DNA from 4 places in the Streptomyces sp. NPDC007872 genome. Region 1 is predicted to be linked to each of the others. Evidence: riboswitches for the same ligand, from Rfam matches in the RefSeq annotation. Region 1 holds a riboswitch; each other region holds the start of a gene.

Region 1 (4,432 bases):
CTGCTGCGGCTCGCCGGGGCGCCCTCGCTCGGCTGGCTGGACGTCAAGACGTCCGGCGGCGTCGAGGTCCCGGAGATCGAGGCGGCCGTCGACGAGGAGCTCGCCCGGTTCGCCGCCGAGGGCCCCACCGCGGAGGAGATGGAGCGCGCGCAGGCGCAGTTGGAGCGCGAGTGGCTGGACCGGCTCGGCACCGTCGCGGGCCGCGCCGACGAACTGTGCCGGTTCGCCGTGCTGTTCGGCGACCCGCAGCTCGCCCTCACCGCCGTCGACCGCGTCCTCGACATCACCGCCGAGGAGGTGCGGGAGGCCGCCGCGGCCCGGCTGCGCCCGGACAACCGCGCGGTCCTGGTCTACGAGCCGGTGGCCACCGAACAGAGCGACAGCGACGAGGAAGAGGGAGCGGACCAGTGACCGACGCTGCCGTGTCTTTGACGAGCATGGAGTTCCACCCGCAGCCGGCGCCGGGCACCGCCCGCCCCTGGGCCTTCCCGGCCCCGGACCGCGGCACCCTGGAGAACGGCCTGACCGTCCTCACCAGCCACCGCCCCGGCCAGCAGGTCGTCGCCGTGGAGCTCTTCCTGCCGGCCCCGCTGGACGCCGAGCCGGCCGGCCTCGACGGCGTGGCCACCATCATGGCCCGCGCGCTCTCCGAGGGCACCGACCAGCACGGCGCCGAGGAGTTCGCGGCCGAGCTGGAGCGCTGCGGCGCCACCCTCGACGCGCACGCCGACCACCCGGGCGTACGGGTCTCCCTGGAGGTCCCGGTCTCCCGGCTGCCCAAGGCGCTCGGGCTGCTCGCCGAGGCCCTGATCGCCCCGGCGTTCCTGGACACCGAGGTCGAGCGCCTGGTGCGCAACCGCCTCGACGAGATCCCGCACGAGACGGCCAACCCGGCTCGGCGCGCCGCCAAGCAGCTCTCCAAGGAGCTGTTCCCGGCCGACTCCCGGATGTCCCGGCCGCGCCAGGGCACCGAGGAGACCGTCGCGGCGATCGACGCCGCCGCGGTCCGCGCCTTCTACGAGGCGCACGTGCGACCCGCCACGGCCACCGCCGTGGTCGTCGGCGACCTGACCGGCGTCGACCTGGAGAAGGTCCTCGCGGAGACGCTGGGCGCCTGGACCGGCGAGCCCGGTGAGGCGCTGCCGATGCCGCCGATCACCGCCGACGACACCGGCCGGGTCGTCGTCGTGGACCGCCCCGGCGCCGTCCAGACCCAGCTCCTCATCGGCCGGATCGGTCCCGACCGGCACGCCCGCGTCTGGCCGGCCCAGGTCCTCGGCACGTACTGCCTCGGCGGGACCCTGACCTCGCGTCTGGACCGGGTCCTGCGCGAGGAGAAGGGCTACACGTACGGCGTGCGGGCCTTCGGGCAGGTGCTCCGCTCGGACGCCGGGGGGAACGGCGCCGCGATGCTCGCCATCAGCGGCTCCGTCGACACCCCCAACACGGGCCCGGCCCTGGACGACCTGTGGAAGGTGCTGCGCACCCTGGCCGCCGAGGGGCTCACGGACGCCGAGCGGGAGACCGCCGTGCAGAACCTGGTGGGGGTGGCGCCGCTCAAGTACGAGACGGCCGCCTCCGTCGCCGGGACGCTCGCCGACCAGGTGGAGCAGCACCTCCCGGACGACTTCCAGGCCCAGTTGTACGCGCGCCTGGCCGAGACCGGCACCGTCGAGGCGACCGCGGCCGTGGTCAGCGCCTTCCCGGTGGACCGGCTCGTCACGGTCCTGGTGGGCGACGCGGCGCAGATCGCGGAGCCGGTGCGGGCGCTCGGCATCGGTGAAGTGACCGTCGTCACCGGCTGATCGGGCCCTGCCCGGCCGGCTCCACGGAGGACCCCGACGTGACGGATCGTCGGGGTCCTCCGCCCGTTCGCACGAGAGCCGCGCGAGAAGTCGTGCGAGAGCTGCGCGGGAAGCCGTACGCGAGTCGGACGGGAAGCATCCCTGTGAATTGTCCGTATTGGTAATAAGAGTGATCATCTGGCCTGTGGCATGCCTTACAAAAGGTCATGTTCGGTTGGTGATCGACTGGCGGTCCGCATAGCGTCGGTGCGGCTGTCCGCCAGTTGCACCCGCCGCACCCGCGGCACCGGACAGTCATCGCCGAGTCCCCGTCAGGCGCGAGCCTGGGGAGCCGGGGACCCACACACAGTCCCTGGGGTGAATCGGACGCCTTCGCCTCGCGCGGAGGGGCCCGTAGGAGACCTTCCTGCTCCGAACCCGTCAGCTAACCCGGTAGGCGAGAAGGAAGGAAAGGAACAACGTCTTCATGGCGTTCACCCGTGCCACCGGGAAGCATCGTGGTTCGAGCCGGATGGCGCGCCGCGGCGCGGGCATCGCGGGCGTGGCGACGCTCGCCACCACCGGCGTCATCGGAACCCTGGCCTCCCCGGCGCTCGCCGCCGACACGGACAACCGCTCCCCCGAGGACACCGGTCTCACCAAGGTGATCACCGAGGACTCCCTCGTCGACCGGCTCAACGCCCAGGCCGACGCCCAGGACCGGGAGGCCTTCGAGGCCGCCGCCCTGCAGAAGGCCCGGGCCGAGGCGAAGCGCAAGGCCGAGGCCCGCGCCAAGGAGATCCGCGAGGAGCGGGCCCGCGCCGCCCGCGAGGCCGAGCGCCGCCGCCTGAACTCCTTCCAGCTCCCCGTCTCCGGCTCGTACGTGTCCACCGGCTACCAGACCGGTGGCTCGCTCTGGTCCTCCGGCAGCCACTCCGGCGTCGACTTCCACGCCGCCTACGGCAGCCGGGTCGTCTCCGTCGGCTCCGGCACCGTCGTCGAGGCCGGCTGGGGCGGCGCGTACGGCAACAACATCGTCATCCGGATGCACGACGGCACGTACACCCAGTACGGTCACCTCTCGTCCATCGGGGTGTACGTCGGCCAGACCGTCGAGCCGGGCCAGCAGATCGGCATCTCGGGCTCGACCGGGAACTCGACCGGTCCGCACCTCCACTTCGAGGCGCGCACGGGCGTCGAGTACGGCTCCGACATCGACCCGGTCGCCTACCTCCGCGCCCGCGGCGTCACCGTCTGACCCACGCCGCCGCCCCCGGCCGCGGGGGTCCCGCGTCGCAAAAGCCCCGGCTCGTGCTGAGCCGGGGCTTTCGTCGTCCCCCCGTCGGCCAAAAGGTGGCCATGGATTCCATGGGGGCATCGGAAATTCCGGCGTACTGCAATAGAGTCGCGGATCAGGCGCAGAACAGGCGCCGCTCGAATTGACTCGCGCGACCAAGGCGGAGGTCGGACATGCGCATTCCCGCGCATTCGGTATGCACGGCGATCCGGGACGACATCGTCACCGGAGTCTTCGAGCGGGGCGGCCGGCTGACCGAGGAGCAGCTCGCCCGCCGGTACGGGGTCTCCCGCGTCCCGGTCCGCGAGGCGCTGCGCACCCTGGAGTCCGAGGGCTTCGTCCTCACCCGCCGCCACGCGGGCGCGCACGTCGCCGAGCCCACCGAGCAGGAGGCGGCCGACCTGCTCGACATGCGGGCGCTGCTCGAACCGCTGGGGGCCGCGCGGGCCGCCCAGCGGCGCACCGACGCCCACCTCAAGGTGCTGCGCGGCCTGGTCAGGCTGGGGCAGGAGCGGGCCAGGCGCGGCCAGGGCGAGGACCTGCGCTCCCTCGGCGGCTGGTTCCACGAGACGCTCGCACAGGCCTCCGGCAGCCCGCCGCTGACGGCGCTGCTCACCCAACTGCGGCACAAGATCGCCTGGATGTACGCCGTCGAGCAGCCCGAGCGGCCGGTGGAGGCCTGGGCCGAGCACGGCGCGATCGTGGACGCCGTGGCGCGCGGGGACGCCGAGCGGGCGAGGGCCCTCACCGCGCTGCACGCGGAGCGCTCGATGTCGCTGCACCGGCTCAAGAGGCCGGACCGGGGGCGTGTGAGGGTTTCGCAACACGTCGTCAACACGGCGAGTGCCCGGAATTAACACGCGCGCCGTATACAAAGAATAGAAATCCCACGGGGCTTTTCGTGCTGCCCGGAAACTTCGCGCCGCCCGAAATCGGGAGCGGCGGGGGAGCGGAAAAGAAAAAGGCCGCGGCCGCCGGAATTCCGGCGGCCGCGGCCTTTCGAAGTGCGGGAACCGCGAGGGGTCAAACGGTCTCGGGGAGCTCGTCCAGGCCCTCGGCGACCAGCTTCGCCAGACGGTCCAGGGCGGCCTCGGCGCCCTCGGCGTCCGACGCGAGCACGATCTCCTCGCCGCCCTGCGCGCCCAGGCCGAGCACCGCGAGCATGGAGGCGGCGTTCACGGGGGTGCCGTCGGACTTGGCGATCGTCACCGGAACGCCGGAAGCCGTGGCGGCACGGACGAAGATGGACGCGGGGCGGGCGTGCAGGCCCTCGGCCCAGCCGACGTTGACGCGGCGCTCAGCCATGGTGTTGCCCTTCAAGTCTCAAGCGGGTTGTCTAGACCAGTCTCTC
Region 2 (4,432 bases), on a different contig from region 1:
CCGGGGAGGGCCCTCGTCCTCCACAACTGGTTCGGCGACCGCACCAGCTTCGCCCCGCTCCGCGCCCACCTGGACGGCTCCGTCGGCACCTACGCCTTCGTCGACTGCCGGGGTTACGGCGAGGCCCTCGACCACGAGGGCGCCTACACGATGGAGGAGGTGGCGGCCGACGCCCTTGCGGTCGCCGACGACCTCGGCTGGGACTCCTTCTCCGTCATCGGCCACTCGATGGGCGGCAAGGCGGCCCAACTGGTGCTCCTCGAAGCCCCCGGCCGCGTCCGCTCGCTCATCGGCGTCTCGCCGGTCTCCGCCGCCGGGTTCCCCCTGGACGGGGAGTCCTGGGAGCTCTTCGCCGGAGCCGCGGGGGAGCCGGCCAACCGGCGCGCGATCATCGACCGCACCACCGGCGGCCGGTACGACGACGCCTGGCTGGGCGCGCTCGTCGACCGCTCCCTCAGCCGCTCCTCCGCCACGGCCTTCCGCGCCTACCTGGACTCCTGGTCCCGCGCCGACTTCCACGAGCGCGTCCGCGACAACCCCACGCCCGTCCTCCTCGTCGTCGGCGCGCACGACCCGGCGCTCGGCACCGAGGCGATGGAGGGGACATGGCTGCGCTGGTACCCCAACGCGCGCCTCGAAGTCATCGAGGACGCCGGGCACTACGCCCCCGAGGAGGCCCCGCAGGCCCTCGCCGAGGCCATCGAGGCCTTCCTCGCCGCCTGACGCGGGGACGTCCGGGGCTCGCGCCTTACCCTCGCCCTCGCCCTCGCCCTCGTCTCGCTTCGCCTCGCCGAGCGGGCCGGCGTGCCTACCCTGGAGGGAGGTGATCGTCCGTCCCGGGCCCGCCCGGACGGGCGCACAGGCGGAAGGGCGTCGGACCATGGTCTTCAGCGATCGCAGCGACGCGGGGCGGCGGCTAGCCGCCCGGCTCGGCCACCTCAAGGGCCAGGACGTCGTGGTCCTCGGCCTTCCGCGCGGCGGCGTGCCGGTGGCCGTCGAGGTCGCCGACGCCCTCGACGCCCCCCTCGACATCTGCCTCGTCCGGAAGCTGGGCGTGCCGCACCGGCCGGAGGTCGCGATGGGCGCGATCGGCGAGGGCGGGGTCCGGGTCCTCAACGAGCAGGTGCTCCACGAGGCCGGTGTGGACGCCCGCGCGCTGGCCGCCGCGGAGGAGCGCGAGCTGGCCGAACTGGAGCAGCGCGCCCGCCGCTACCGGGGCAGCCGCACGCCCGTGCCCCTCGAAGGACGGACGGTCCTCGTCGTCGACGACGGGCTCGCCACCGGCGCCACGGCCCTGGCGGCCTGCCGGGTGGTCCGTGCCCGGGGCGCGGCCCGGATCGTCCTCGCGGTGCCGGTCGCGCCGCCCCACTGGACGGCCCGGCTCGGCGGCGAGGCCGACGAGACCGTCGGCGTCGACACCCCGGACGGGTTCTACGCCGTCGGCCAGTTCTACCGGGACTTCCCGCAGACGCCGGACGACGAGGTGATCGCCTGCCTGGACCGGAGCCGGGCCGCGCGCGACCCCGTCGTCCGGGACGAGGACGTACGGATCCCGGTCGGGGGTGCCACGCTCGCGGGGAGGCTCGCCGTGCCCGAGGGGGCCGCCGGCCTCGTCCTGTTCGCCCACGGCAGCGGCAGCAGCCGCCACAGCCCCCGGAACCGGACGGTCGCCGCGGAGCTGAACCGGGCCGGTCTCGGGACCCTGCTGTTCGACCTCCTGAGCGAGGCCGAGGCGGCCGACCGGGCGCACGTCTTCGACACCCCGCTCCTCGCGGGAAGGCTCGCCGGGGCCACGGAACAACTGGCCGGGTGGCCCGGCGTCGCGGGACTCCCGCTCGGCTACTTCGGGGCGAGCACGGGAGCGGCGGCCGCGCTGTGGGCGGCGGGCGACCCCGCGTCCCCCGTCGCCGCCGTCGTCTCGCGCGGCGGCCGGCCCGACCTCGCGGCCGACCGGCTCGCCGGGGTGCGGGCCCCGACCCTCCTGGTGGTGGGCGGCGAGGACCCGCTGGTCCTGGACCTCAACCGGCGGGCCGGGGCGCTGCTGCGCTGCGAGAACCGGCTGGCCGTGGTGGAGGGCGCCGCCCACCTCTTCGAGGAGCCCGGCGCCCTGGAGGAGGTGGCGGAGCTCGCCACCTCCTGGTTCACCGCGCACTTCCGGGGCCGGGGCGCCCCGGAAGCGCCCGGTGCGGACTAGTACGCGCTGTCGACGTTGTCGATGGAGCCGTAGCGGTCGGCCGCGTAGTTGCAGGCGGCGGTGATGTTGGCGACCGGGTCGTACATGTCCATCGACGTGCCGGGCACGTGGTAGGCCAGGAAGGTCGGCTCGATGACCTGGAGCAGGCCCTTCGAGGGGGTGCCGTTGACGGCGTTGATGTCCCAGTTGTTGATGGCCAGCGGGTTCCCGGAGGACTCGCGCATGATGTTGCGGTGGATGCCCTCGTAGGAACCGGGGATGCCGTGCTGGGCCATGACGTCCAGCGACTGCCGGATCCAGCCGTCGAGGTTGTCGGCGTACTGGGTGGCGGCGGCCGGAGCGGCCTCGACCGGGGCGACCGGAGCGGCGGCGGGGGCCGGGGCGGCGGCGGAGGCCCCCGTGCCGGTGCCGGCGGACGGGGCGGCCGCGCGGCGCTCGGAGCGGTTCGCCCGGTCGGTCGAAGTGGACTTCTCCGCCTTCGCGGTGGCCTTCCGCTCCGCCTTTTCCTGCGTCTTCGGCTGCGCCGGGGCGGCCTTGGCGGTGCCCCGATGAATCGTCAGTTCCAGGCCCGGGTGGATGAGTGACGGATTGTCACCCACGGCGCTCTGGTTGGCTCGGTAAAGGCTCTTCCAGCCTCCCTGAATTCCCTTCTTGTGGGCGATCAGGGAAAGCGAGTCACCGCTCACGACGGTGTACGTGCGGGTGGCCTCCGGGGCGGCCGGAGCCTTGGCGGCGGCCGGGGCCGCGGGGGCGGTGAAGGCCTTGGCGGCGATCTCCGGGGCCGGGGCGGCGGTCGCGGCGCCGGCCGTGGCGGGGGCGATCAGGGGCAGGGACAGCGCGGCCCCACCCGTGCCGACCAGGGCAAGTCCACGAGAGATGTGGTTGCGGCGGGGGCGGCGGTGCTTACCGTGTGCAGGCATGACGGGATTCCTCTCCGGCGCCTACGAGGTGAGCTGTCGGGTTCGGACGGGAGATGTCCGGCCGCGCGCACGCGGCTGCACCCCGAGCCGTTCCGGATTCCGGACCGGCGTATTCGTGGGTCCCCCGCTCCTGCCGTCGGGTGAAAAGGGAGGTTTCCGAGCGGTGGCAGGATTAGGCGTTCCGCTCGAATGGGGGTGACCGTAGGCCAGTAATGCGGCGAATAACAAGAGGATCAGAGCGGCGGTCCCGGTAAATGGATCACCGAATTCGGGGAATTCAAGATCGGCCGGGCTCCGGAAGCGCCGAACTTCCTTGTGCGGTACGGGGTGGGGGAGGGCGGCGCCGTGCGGCGGGCCGCGCTGAGTGAGTCGCGTCACCCGATGAGTTATGTCCGAATATGCGACGTAATTCCATTGATGGGGAAATGAGGCGAAAATGTGGAGGTTGGGATCTCTGAGGGTGCAAAGAGCCGTTTCGAGTGCTTCTTGGGCACTCAAGGGCAAACCCGGCAAAGCCGACATCCTTCTCGAAGGATGGAGTGACCGACCCAGGAGCCGCCCGATGTCCCCCGCCCCCCAGCTCGTCCCCGACGCCCCGGACGCCCCCGACCTCCTCGACCGCGAGGCGGCCGCCCTCTACGAGAGCGCCGTCTGGCAGCGGATCGTCACCGACTGGCCCGCTCCCGCACCGCCGGCCCCCGCACCGCTCGCGCCCGCCCCCGCACCGCCGCCGGGCGAGGAGGGGAGCTGGCGGGACCTGCTCAGCGTGCCCGTGGAGCGGCTCGTGGCCGAGGCGCTCCACGCGCTCCCGGCGCCGGCCCCCGCCGAGCGCCGCCTCCCCGGCCGGATCGGAGCCGTCCTGCCGGACCGCCTCCACGTCTGGCGCCGCGTCGGCGGCGCCGAACTGCGCCCCTCGGTCCACCTCGGCTACGCGCGCCTCGTCCTGACCGAGTGGGGCTGGCAGAACGCCCCGTACAAGCTGCGCGACAGGCGGGGGGCCCGCTGTGTCTGCGGGGCGCTCCTCGCCGCCCACCGCCTCGGTCACGGCAGCGCGGACACCATGAACGAGGCGGCCGCCTGGATCATGACCGAGCTGCGGTCGCGGGGGTGGCGGGACCTCATCGGCCCGTGGAACCGGGCCCCCGGGCGCACGGCCGACGACGCCCTCGCCCTCCTCGACGCCACGATCCGCCGCGCCGCGCACGCCGGCCGCTGACGGTGCCGCCCGGGCGCGGGGATCCCCGTACCCCCCGCCCGGGCCCGGGGATCAGCCGCTGACGCTCGGGGCGCCGTTCTCGATGTGGCCGGTGTACCGGCG
Region 3 (4,432 bases), on a different contig from region 1:
GCCGCGGCGGCCTGCGACGCCTCGTCCGGCTTCAGCCAGGTGTACTTGAGGATCTCCGCCTTGGAGCCGAGCCGCTGCGAGCAGTACGAGCAGTCCTCGGGGCACAGGCCGGACTTGAGGTTGACCAGGTAGTTGAGCTTCACCCGCCGCCCGAACCACCGACGGCGCACCTTGCCGGCCGCGGCCACCACATCGAGCAGTTCGTCGTCGGAGGTCGCCAGGACGGCGAGCGCTTCTTCACGGGTCGGCGGCTCGCGCCGCAGCCCCTTCTCCACCAGCGTGTTCAGCAGGTCCATAACCGCTGATCCTTGCCTACCGCCCGCCCCCGGGCCAAGGAGGATCCGAACAAACGGCGCCGTTCGGGGTGTGTGGATGACCACACCACGATCCCGTTCTCCTGCGGTTAGGGTCTGTGCGCTGCCTACAAAAGCCGCCGACGGCCGACCGGCCGGCGAGGGCGCCGACGGAGGATCCCGCATGCCACAGGCCGACGACGCACAGGCCGCCGACGGACGGGCGGACGGGCGGGCGGACGACACACAGGCCGCCGACGCACGGGCCGACGACGCGCGGGCGGCCGCGGCTCCGCGCCGCACCGCCTTCGACTGGACCGACGCCGAGGCGCGCCGCCGGGCCGACGCCGGCCTCGTCCGCACGCTGCGGCCCCGGGCGGCCGAGTCGGACCTCCTCGACCTGGCGGGCAACGACTACCTGGGCCTCACCCGCAGGCCCGAGGTCACCGGGGCGGCGGCCGGGGCGGCCCGGCGCTGGGGCGCCGGCGCCACCGGCTCCCGGCTCGTCACCGGCACCACCCTGCTCCACACCGACCTGGAGCGCGAACTCGCCGCCTTCTGCGGCTTCGAGGCGGCCCTCGTCTTCTCCTCCGGCTACGCCGCCAACCTCGCCGTGCTCACCGCGCTCGGCGGCCGGGACTCCCTGATCGTCTCGGACGCCGCCAACCACGCCTCCCTGGTGGACGGCTGCCGCCTGGCGCGCGCCGAGACCGCCGTCGTCCCGCACGCCGACCCCGAGGCCGTACGCAAGACGCTGGAGGCCCACCCCGGGCGCCGGGCCCTCGTCGTCAGCGACTCCGTCTTCTCCGTCGACGGCGACCGGGCCCCGCTCGCGGAACTCGCCGCCGCCTGCCGCGCGCACGGCGCCGGGCTCGTCGTGGACGACGCCCACGGCTTCGGCGTCCTCGGCGACGGCGGCCGGGGCGCGTCGCACGGCGCCGGGCTAGCGGGCGACGAGGACGTGGTCGCCACCCTGACCCTCTCCAAGTCCCTGGGCAGCCAGGGCGGCGCGGTCCTCGGCCCGGCCCGGGTCATCGAGCACCTGGTGAACGCCGCCCGCACCTTCATCTTCGACACCGGCCTCGCCCCGGCCGCCGTCGGCGGCGCCCTCGCGAGCCTGCGCCTGATCGCGGCCGAACCGGGGCTCGCCGGGCGGGTCCGCGCCGTCGCCACCGGCCTGTACGAGCGGCTGACCGCGGCCGGCCTGACGGCGGCCCGGCCCGACGCGGCCGTGGTCTCGGTCCGCGCCCCCTCCCCGGAGGCGGCGCTGCGCTGGGCGGCGGACTGCCGGGAACAGGGCCTGGCGGTCGGCTGCTTCCGGCCCCCGTCCGTCCCCGACGGCGTCTCGCGCCTGCGCCTCACGGCACGCGCCGACCTGACAGATGCGCAGATCGACCGCGCCGTGGAGACGGTCCTGCGGACCGCGCCCGCCGTCTGACGTACGGGCCGGGGGCGTTCACACGTCGTACGGTTCACCGCTTCGGGCGACAGACGGGCCCTTTCCCGGTGGAACCCGGTACGGCGCGGCAGCATCGGTGGGACTCTGACGCGCAGTGCGAGATCCGGGGCAGCGGCCCCGGCGGGAAAGGGACAGAGTTCGCCATGGCAGACCATCAGGAAGCATCCGTCACCCTGCCGAGCGAGCCCGCCTCGGTCCCCACCGCCCGGCGGTTCGTCGCGGAGGTCCTCACCGACTGGGGGCTCGACGAGTTCTCCGACCAGGCGGACGCGGTCCGTCTGGTCGTCTCGGAACTGGCCACCAACGCCGTCCTGCACACCTTCGGTCAGTCGCCCACCTTCACGGTGGACGTCCGCCTGGACCGCGGCGAGCAGCTCCACGTCGGCGTCACGGACAGCCATCCGCGCCGCCCCCGCCGCCTTCCGGCGGCGGTCCAGCAGGACAACGGGCGCGGCATGGTGATCATCCGCTCCCTGGCGGCGGAGTCCGGCGGTCGCCTCTCGGTGACCCCGACCGCGGACGGCGGCAAGACGGTCGGCATCGTCCTGCCGTGGAAGGCGGCCGCACCGGTGGGCTGTTAGGGCCCGTCCGGCGACCGGGACCCCCCGGGACGGCGGTTCGGGTGCGGCGGCGCCACCGCACCCCCCGGCGTCCTCCACGGCGCCCGGTCAGCGCCCGGGCGGGGTCACCGGACGCGTCCGTAGTAGACCTTCGAGGACCAGATCTTGTCGAGCTTCACCCAGGAGCCCGTCTTGGGCGAGTGCCAGATCTTGCCGCTCCCGGCGTAGATGCCCACGTGGTAGACCTTCCCGCCGGAGTGGAAGAAGACCAGGTCCCCCTTCTGCCTGCTGCCGGCCGTGATGTGCCGGGTCTTGTTGTACTGCTGCTGCGCGGTGCGGGGCAGCGACTTGCCCGCCTTCTTGTACGCGTAGAGCGTCAGGCCCGAGCAGTCGAACCGGGAGGGCCCCGCGGCCCCGTAGCGGTACGGCGCCCCCTTCTTGGAGGCGGCGATGCTCAGCGCCTTGTTCGCGTGTGAGGTCACCGCCTGGGCCTCCGGTGCCGTGCCCGGCGCGAGCAGCGTGCCGCCGACGGCGGCGAGGGTGAGAGCCGAGACGGCTCCGGCCCGGGACAGCAGGGACGGGACGTGCATCTGCGCAGTCATGCGCAACCCTTCGTCAGCCGCCTGTGAAGGATGACCTGTCGGGTTCGGGCAGGCGAAGATGCCCGGCCGCGGCTGCGGCTTCACCCCAAGGGCCGGCCCCGCTGCGGAAACAGCGCGTACGGCCCGTACTGCTCGGGTCCTCCACTCCTGCCGATCCAATCCTGTCGACCAGGCGTCCGGGACGGCGGCAGGACTCGGCGTCCGCCCGGACCGCCCCGCCTCGGATGGCGGGGGCTTGTCGTCGGCAGGGATCTTGCCCCACAGCTTGGTCGAAATCCGAGTGGAAACAGCGATATGTGAGAGTCCTCACGACTGATCCATTCGGGTGGACAGGATGCTTTCGTGATCGTCGGAGGTTTGGCCCACGGGCCCCGCACCAGCAAGGGAGCGCCCGATTCGGCCGGATGTGTACCCCCGGTGCGCAACTCGCCGGAGCCATATGTCGACTCGTCGACTCCATCGAACGGACGAGTGCTTCCGGTGCGGCTGTCGGCCGTCCGGCCCTCGACACGACATGCCGGAATGTCAACTCCGTCAGGCCCGGGGGAGCGTGACCCGGCCGGCCCGCCGCTCCCCGTCCAACACCCGCAGGGCGCGCGCCAGGGTGTCCGCGTGGACCTCGCTCTCGCCCCGCGCGTGCATGAGCGCCAGGGCCTCGCGCAGCTCCTCCGCACGCCCCACCAGGGCCTGAGCCGCCCTCAGGGCCCCATAGGTATGCGTACTTCTGGATGGGTTGATCCTCCCCAGGAGGTCGACGACCGCGAGGTACGCGTCGACCAGCTCGCCCTCGGCCCGCGTCAGGGCCGGCAGCGGCGGCAGCTCGGGAACCACGGCCCGCTCACCGTGCCGCGCCGCCGGCCGCGGCGCGCCGGCTCGTGATCACGTGGTCCACGAGCCCGTACTCGACGGCGGCCGGGGCGTCCAGGACCGTGAGGCGGTCGAGGTCGGCGTCGACCCGCTCGCTGCTCCGTCCGGTGTGCTCGGCGAGCAGTCCGGCCATCAGGGCGCGCCGGCGGAGCAGTTCGCGGGCCTGGATGGCCATGTCGCCCGGCCGGCCCCGCAAGGGCTCCTCCACGGCGGGCTGCCGGAGCGTGACCCGGGCGCCGGGGAGCATCGTGCGCTTGCCCGGCGTCCCGGCGGCGAGCAGGACGGCGGCGGTGGAGGCGGCCTGGCCCAGGCAGGTGGTGGCCACGTCGCAGGCGAGCGTCCGGATCGTGTCGTGGATCGCGGTCATGGAGGTGACGGAGCCGCCGGGGGAGTTGATGTAGAGCGCGACGTCCCGGTCGGGCGCCGCGTACTCCAGGTACAGGAGCTGGCTGATCACGTCGTTGGACGAGGTCTCGTCGATCCGGGTGCCGAGGAAGACGATCCGGGACTCCATCAGCTTCGCGTACAGATCGAGGGTCCGGGCCCCGAAGGCGGTCCGCTCCGTGAACTCGGGCAGGACGTGTCGAGCATCCATGGCGGTCGCCTCCATCTGTAAAAAATGTACAGGACGTACAGGCCGTAAGATGAGGA
Region 4 (4,432 bases), on a different contig from region 1:
CCTCTTCGCCGTGCAGGACACCCCGCACGGGGTGCGGCTCGTGGTCGGGGACGTACGGGGCAAGGGCCTCGAAGCGGTCGAGGCGGTCGCCGTCGTCATCGGGGCCTTCCGGGAGGCGGCCGAGCAGGAGCGGACCCTGGAGGGCGTGGCGGAGCGGCTCGAACGGGCGCTGGACCGGGAGGGCACCCGCCGGGACAGCCTCGACGCCGTCGAGGGGTTCACCACCGCCGTCCTGGCCGAGATCCCGCGCTCCGACGGCAGCGGCACCTTCGACGGCTTCGTACGGGTCGTCAACCGGGGGCACCCGCCCCCGCTGGTGCTGCACGGGGACGGCCGGGTCGAGCCGGTCGATCCGAGCCGGCCGGCGCTGCCCCTGGGCATGGGGGACCTCGCGTCGTGGCCGGACCGCGCCGAGGCCCGGCCGTACCCGCCGGGCACGACGCTGCTCTTCTACACCGACGGCCTCTCGGAGGCGCGGAACGCGCAGGGCGTCTTCTACGACCCGGCGGAGCGGCTGGCCGGGCGGATCTTCCCCGGACCCGAGGAGGTGCTCGACGCGCTCGTGGACGACGTACGGCTCCACACGGGCGGCGGGGCGACGGACGACATGGCGCTGCTCGCGCTGAGCCGCCCGGCGGCGGGGCAGCCGGAGCGGCGCCGGACGATGCCGGTGGTCCCGCCCGGGAGGCCCCACCACTGACCGCCCCGCACCCCCGCCACGACCGCCCGCGGGCCCCGCCACTGACCGCACGCGGGCCCCGTCACGACCGCCCCGTACCCCCCGTCACCACGGGTAGTCGGAAGGTCTCCCTGCGATAACAATTGACGTACCGTCAGGTTGCGGGGGTTTTGCCATCCTCGGAGCCCGTCCCGCTGAAGGGGGGTCAAGTCGGACCATTCCCTGTCAATTCACTGAATGATCAAGGGGAACGGCTTGGAAACGGGACCCCCTGTCTATTAACGTTCGATAACGCAGCGCGGTCGTCCCAGCCGTCGCAAGAGACGGCACCGTGCGCATGCGCCGAATCCCGAAAGGGAACCGGGGAACCACCATTTGGGGTGAATCGAGCCCTTCGCACCCACCCGTGCGACCGGGCCCGTAGGAGACCTTCCTGCTCCGAACCCGTCAGCTAACCCGGTAGGCGAGAAGGAAGGAAAGGAGCGCGCCTCCGTGGCGTCCAACACCCCTGCCCCCGAAGCCCCCTTCGATGCCTTCGGCGGCGGTGCGGCTCCCTCCGTCCCGGACACCGAGTGGAACCCCACCGAGGACTCCCTCCGCTCCCAGAACCGCTCCGGCGGCCGGCACCGGGTCGTCAAGCAGCGCTCCAACTTCGCCCGTTCCTCCACCGTCCTCGGCGTCGGCGTCATCGCGGCCGTCGGTGCGGGCGGCCTCGCCACCGCGCAGGACAAGCCGCCGGTGGCCATATCGCTCCCGGACCTTCCGGACCTGAACCTGCCCGACGCCCACGACCTCCCCGGCGTCGGCGCGCTCCTGCCCGACCGGGAGGAGCGGGAGACGGTCCCCGCGGACCGCGCCAACCCGAACCCGCTGACCTCCGCCACGTACACCACCGAGACCGACGACCGGGCCGCGCGGACCGGGCAGGTCACGCGGGCGAGCCTGACGACCGCGGACGCCCCGGGCACCGCCGACGCCGGCGAGGCCCTGCGCGCCCGCATCCTCCAGCAGGCCGAGCAGCAGCAGGCCTCCGCCGACGCCGCCGAGAAGGCCGCGGCGGAGAAGGCGGCCGCCGAGAAGGCCGCCGCCGAGGCGAAGGCCAAGGCCGACGCCGCGGAGAAGGCCGCTGCCGAGGCCAAGGCACAGGCCAAGGCGAAGGCCGAGGCGGAGGCCAAGGCCAAGGCGGAGGCGGAAGCCCGCGCGAAGGCCGAGGCCGAGCGCCTCGCCGCGCTCGCGGCCAGCTACTCGATGCCCCTCTCCTCGTACACGCTCACCGCCACCTACATGCAGTCCGGCTCGATGTGGTCCTCCGGCTACCACACCGGCCTCGACTTCGCGGCCCCCACCGGCACCCCGCTCAAGGCGGTCCACGGCGCCACGGTGAAGTCGGCGGGCTGGTCCGGCTCCTACGGCTACCGGATCGTCCTGGAGCTGGAGGACGGCACCGAGGTCTGGTACTGCCACCTCTCCTCCATGACGGTCTCCGCGGGCCAGACCGTGGGCACCGGCGAGACGATCGGCCGCGTCGGCGCCACCGGGAACGTCTCCGGCGCCCACCTCCACCTGGAGGTCCACCCCGGCGGCGGCGACGGCGTCGACCCGGCGGCCTGGCTGCGCTCCAAGGGCCTGACGGTCTGACCCTCCCGGGAGCCGCCCGGGAACCGCACGAGAACCGCCCGGGAGTCGTGCGGAATAGGCCCGGCGGCGGAGACCGTTGATCACCCCATGACCTCTCTCCGTACGCTGGGCACGTCCGACCTCCACGTCTTCCCGCTCGCCCTCGGCGGCAACGTCTTCGGCTGGACCGCCGACGAGGCGCAGTCCTTCGCCGTCCTCGACGCCTACGCCGCCGCGGGCGGCAACTTCGTCGACTCCGCCGACGTCTACTCGGCCTGGGCCGAGGGCAACGAGGGCGGCGAGTCCGAGACCGTCATCGGCCGCTGGCTCGCCTCCCGCGGCAACCGCGACGACGTCGTCGTCGCCACCAAGGCCGGCGCCCACCCCCGGTTCAAGGGGCTCTCCGCCCCCACGATCAAGGCCGCCGCCGAGGAGTCCCTGCGCCGCCTCGGCACCGACCGCATCGACCTGTACTACACGCACTTCGACGACGAGTCCGTCCCCGTCGAGGAGATCGTCACCGCCCTCGACCAGTTGGTGAGGGACGGCAAGGTCCGGGCCGTCGCCGCCTCCAACATCTCCCCCGAGCGGCTCCGCGCCTCCCTGGACTTCGCCGAGGCCGAGGGCCTCGCCCGCTACGTGGCCCTCCAGCCGCACTACAACCTGGTCTCCCGCGAGACCTACGAGGGCCCGCTCCTGGAGACCGCCGAGCAGGCGGGGCTCGCCGCCGTCCCGTACTACGGCCTCGCCTCCGGCTTCCTCACCGGCAAGTACCGCCCCGGCACCAGCGTCGACAGCGCCCGCGCCGCCGGGGCCGGCAAGCACCTGGACACCGGGCGGGGCCGGGCCGTGCTCTCCGCGCTCGACGCGGTCGCCGGGGCGCACGGCGCCGAGCCCGCCACCGTCGCCCTCGCCTGGCTCGCCTCCCGGCCCACCGTCGTCGCGCCGATCGCCTCGGCCCGTACGGTCGAACAGCTCCCGGCCCTGGTCGCCTCCGCCGACCTGGAACTCACGGAGGAGGAGCTGACCCTCCTGACCGAGGCGTCGGCGATCCGGGACTGACGCCGGACGGGCCCTAGGGCCCGTCCGGCGGATCATGGCCGGGGCCGCGACGCCTGGCACGGCACCTCGCCGCGTTGCCGAAACGTCCCGATAGCTCCGCTATCGAGCCGCTCCGGCGCCTTGTGAGGCACCGCACCAGACGCCGCGGCCTACCCGACCCTGATCCGCCGGACAGGCCCTAACCGCGGTAGGGGTTGTAGCCGCCGTAGTCCAGGTACTGCGGCGGCGTCCACGCCCGGCCCGTCGCCCGGGCCGCGTACGTCAGCGCGGGCGAGGCGACCGCCCGGCGCTGCCACAGGTGGTGGAGCAGCTCCTGCTCGCGGGCCGTGAAGTCGGGCCCGGCGGTGCCGCGCCGGGCCCGGTCCCGCAGGAACGCGAGGGTCGTCGCGAAGGACTCGTACTCGCCGACGGCCCGCGCGCCCCGCTTGCCGTACGTCCGGGCGGCGTAGGAGCGGGCGAGCTGCCGGGCCCGCATCGAGGAGAGCGCGAGCGGCTCGTCGGGGGAGAGCCAGCCGGCCGCCGCGTACGCCGGGAGCTCCCCGGAGAGCGTGCGCAGCTCCCGCTGCCGGCTCCACACCGCCAGCCAGGTCAGCAGGCCGAAGGCCGGCATCATGAGCGCCCCGTACACCGCGTAGAAGGCCCAGGGGCCGCCGAAGGTGGCCGAGCCGTTCCAGGCGGCGTGCATGCCCATGGCGAGCAGCAGCCCGGCGAGCGGAAGCAGCACCTTCCGCAGTCGCTTCCCGCGCGGGGCCAGTGCGGCGAGGCCGAAGCCGATGCCGGTGAGCACGGTGAACAGCGGGTGCGCGAAGGGCGACATCACGACCCGGACGAAGAAGGTCCCGGCGGTCATCATGCCGATGCCGGTGGCGCCGACCTCCTGGTCCTCGCCGAAGGCGTTGCCGAGGTAGAGGATGTTCTCGGTGAAGGCGAAGCCGGTCGCGGTGAAACCGGCGATCACCACCCCGTCGACGAGACCGCCGAAGTTCCGGCGGCGGAAGAGGAAGAGCAGCAGGATCGCGGCGGCCTTGGCGCTCTCCTCCACCACCGGCGCGATGACGGTGGCGCCGAGGTGGT

Evidence for each region. Region 1 has a riboswitch for cyclic di-AMP ahead of ACFYNX_RS31950 (M23 family metallopeptidase). Riboswitches for the same ligand answer to the same signal wherever they lie in the genome.
Region 2: linked by a shared signal. The riboswitch ahead of ACFYNX_RS12215 (transglycosylase SLT domain-containing protein) and the one ahead of ACFYNX_RS31950 (M23 family metallopeptidase) in region 1 are both predicted to bind cyclic di-AMP.
Region 3: linked by a shared signal. The riboswitch ahead of ACFYNX_RS28170 (C40 family peptidase) and the one ahead of ACFYNX_RS31950 (M23 family metallopeptidase) in region 1 are both predicted to bind cyclic di-AMP.
Region 4: linked by a shared signal. The riboswitch ahead of ACFYNX_RS18655 (M23 family metallopeptidase) and the one ahead of ACFYNX_RS31950 (M23 family metallopeptidase) in region 1 are both predicted to bind cyclic di-AMP.

Annotation. Positions count from the first base shown of each region.
Region 1 covers NZ_JBIAEA010000013.1:22,542-26,973, reverse strand. The annotation lists gene ACFYNX_RS31960 (pitrilysin family protein) at 1-411, shown strand, start outside; gene ACFYNX_RS31955 (M16 family metallopeptidase) at 408-1,805, shown strand; cyclic di-AMP (ydaO/yuaA leader) riboswitch at 2,094-2,259, shown strand; gene ACFYNX_RS31950 (M23 family metallopeptidase) at 2,272-3,042, shown strand; gene ACFYNX_RS31945 (GntR family transcriptional regulator) at 3,255-3,938, shown strand; gene ACFYNX_RS31940 (HPr family phosphocarrier protein) at 4,105-4,386, opposite strand.
Region 2 covers NZ_JBIAEA010000003.1:388,434-392,865, reverse strand. The annotation lists gene ACFYNX_RS12225 (alpha/beta fold hydrolase) at 1-723, shown strand, start outside; gene ACFYNX_RS12220 (phosphoribosyltransferase family protein) at 881-2,194, shown strand; gene ACFYNX_RS12215 (transglycosylase SLT domain-containing protein) at 2,191-3,114, opposite strand; cyclic di-AMP (ydaO/yuaA leader) riboswitch at 3,120-3,303, opposite strand; gene ACFYNX_RS12210 (hypothetical protein) at 3,677-4,330, shown strand; gene ACFYNX_RS12205 (phosphocholine-specific phospholipase C) at 4,382-4,432, opposite strand, start outside.
Region 3 covers NZ_JBIAEA010000009.1:167,537-171,968, reverse strand. The annotation lists gene bioB (biotin synthase BioB) at 1-296, opposite strand, end outside; gene ACFYNX_RS28180 (8-amino-7-oxononanoate synthase) at 478-1,731, shown strand; gene ACFYNX_RS28175 (ATP-binding protein) at 1,896-2,333, shown strand; gene ACFYNX_RS28170 (C40 family peptidase) at 2,438-2,914, opposite strand; cyclic di-AMP (ydaO/yuaA leader) riboswitch at 2,918-3,048, opposite strand; gene ACFYNX_RS28165 (hypothetical protein) at 3,449-3,745, opposite strand; gene ACFYNX_RS28160 (ATP-dependent Clp protease proteolytic subunit) at 3,753-4,376, opposite strand.
Region 4 covers NZ_JBIAEA010000005.1:19,833-24,264, reverse strand. The annotation lists gene ACFYNX_RS18660 (PP2C family protein-serine/threonine phosphatase) at 1-700, shown strand, start outside; cyclic di-AMP (ydaO/yuaA leader) riboswitch at 1,010-1,160, shown strand; gene ACFYNX_RS18655 (M23 family metallopeptidase) at 1,172-2,317, shown strand; gene ACFYNX_RS18650 (aldo/keto reductase) at 2,405-3,358, shown strand; gene ACFYNX_RS18645 (PrsW family glutamic-type intramembrane protease) at 3,537-4,432, opposite strand, start outside.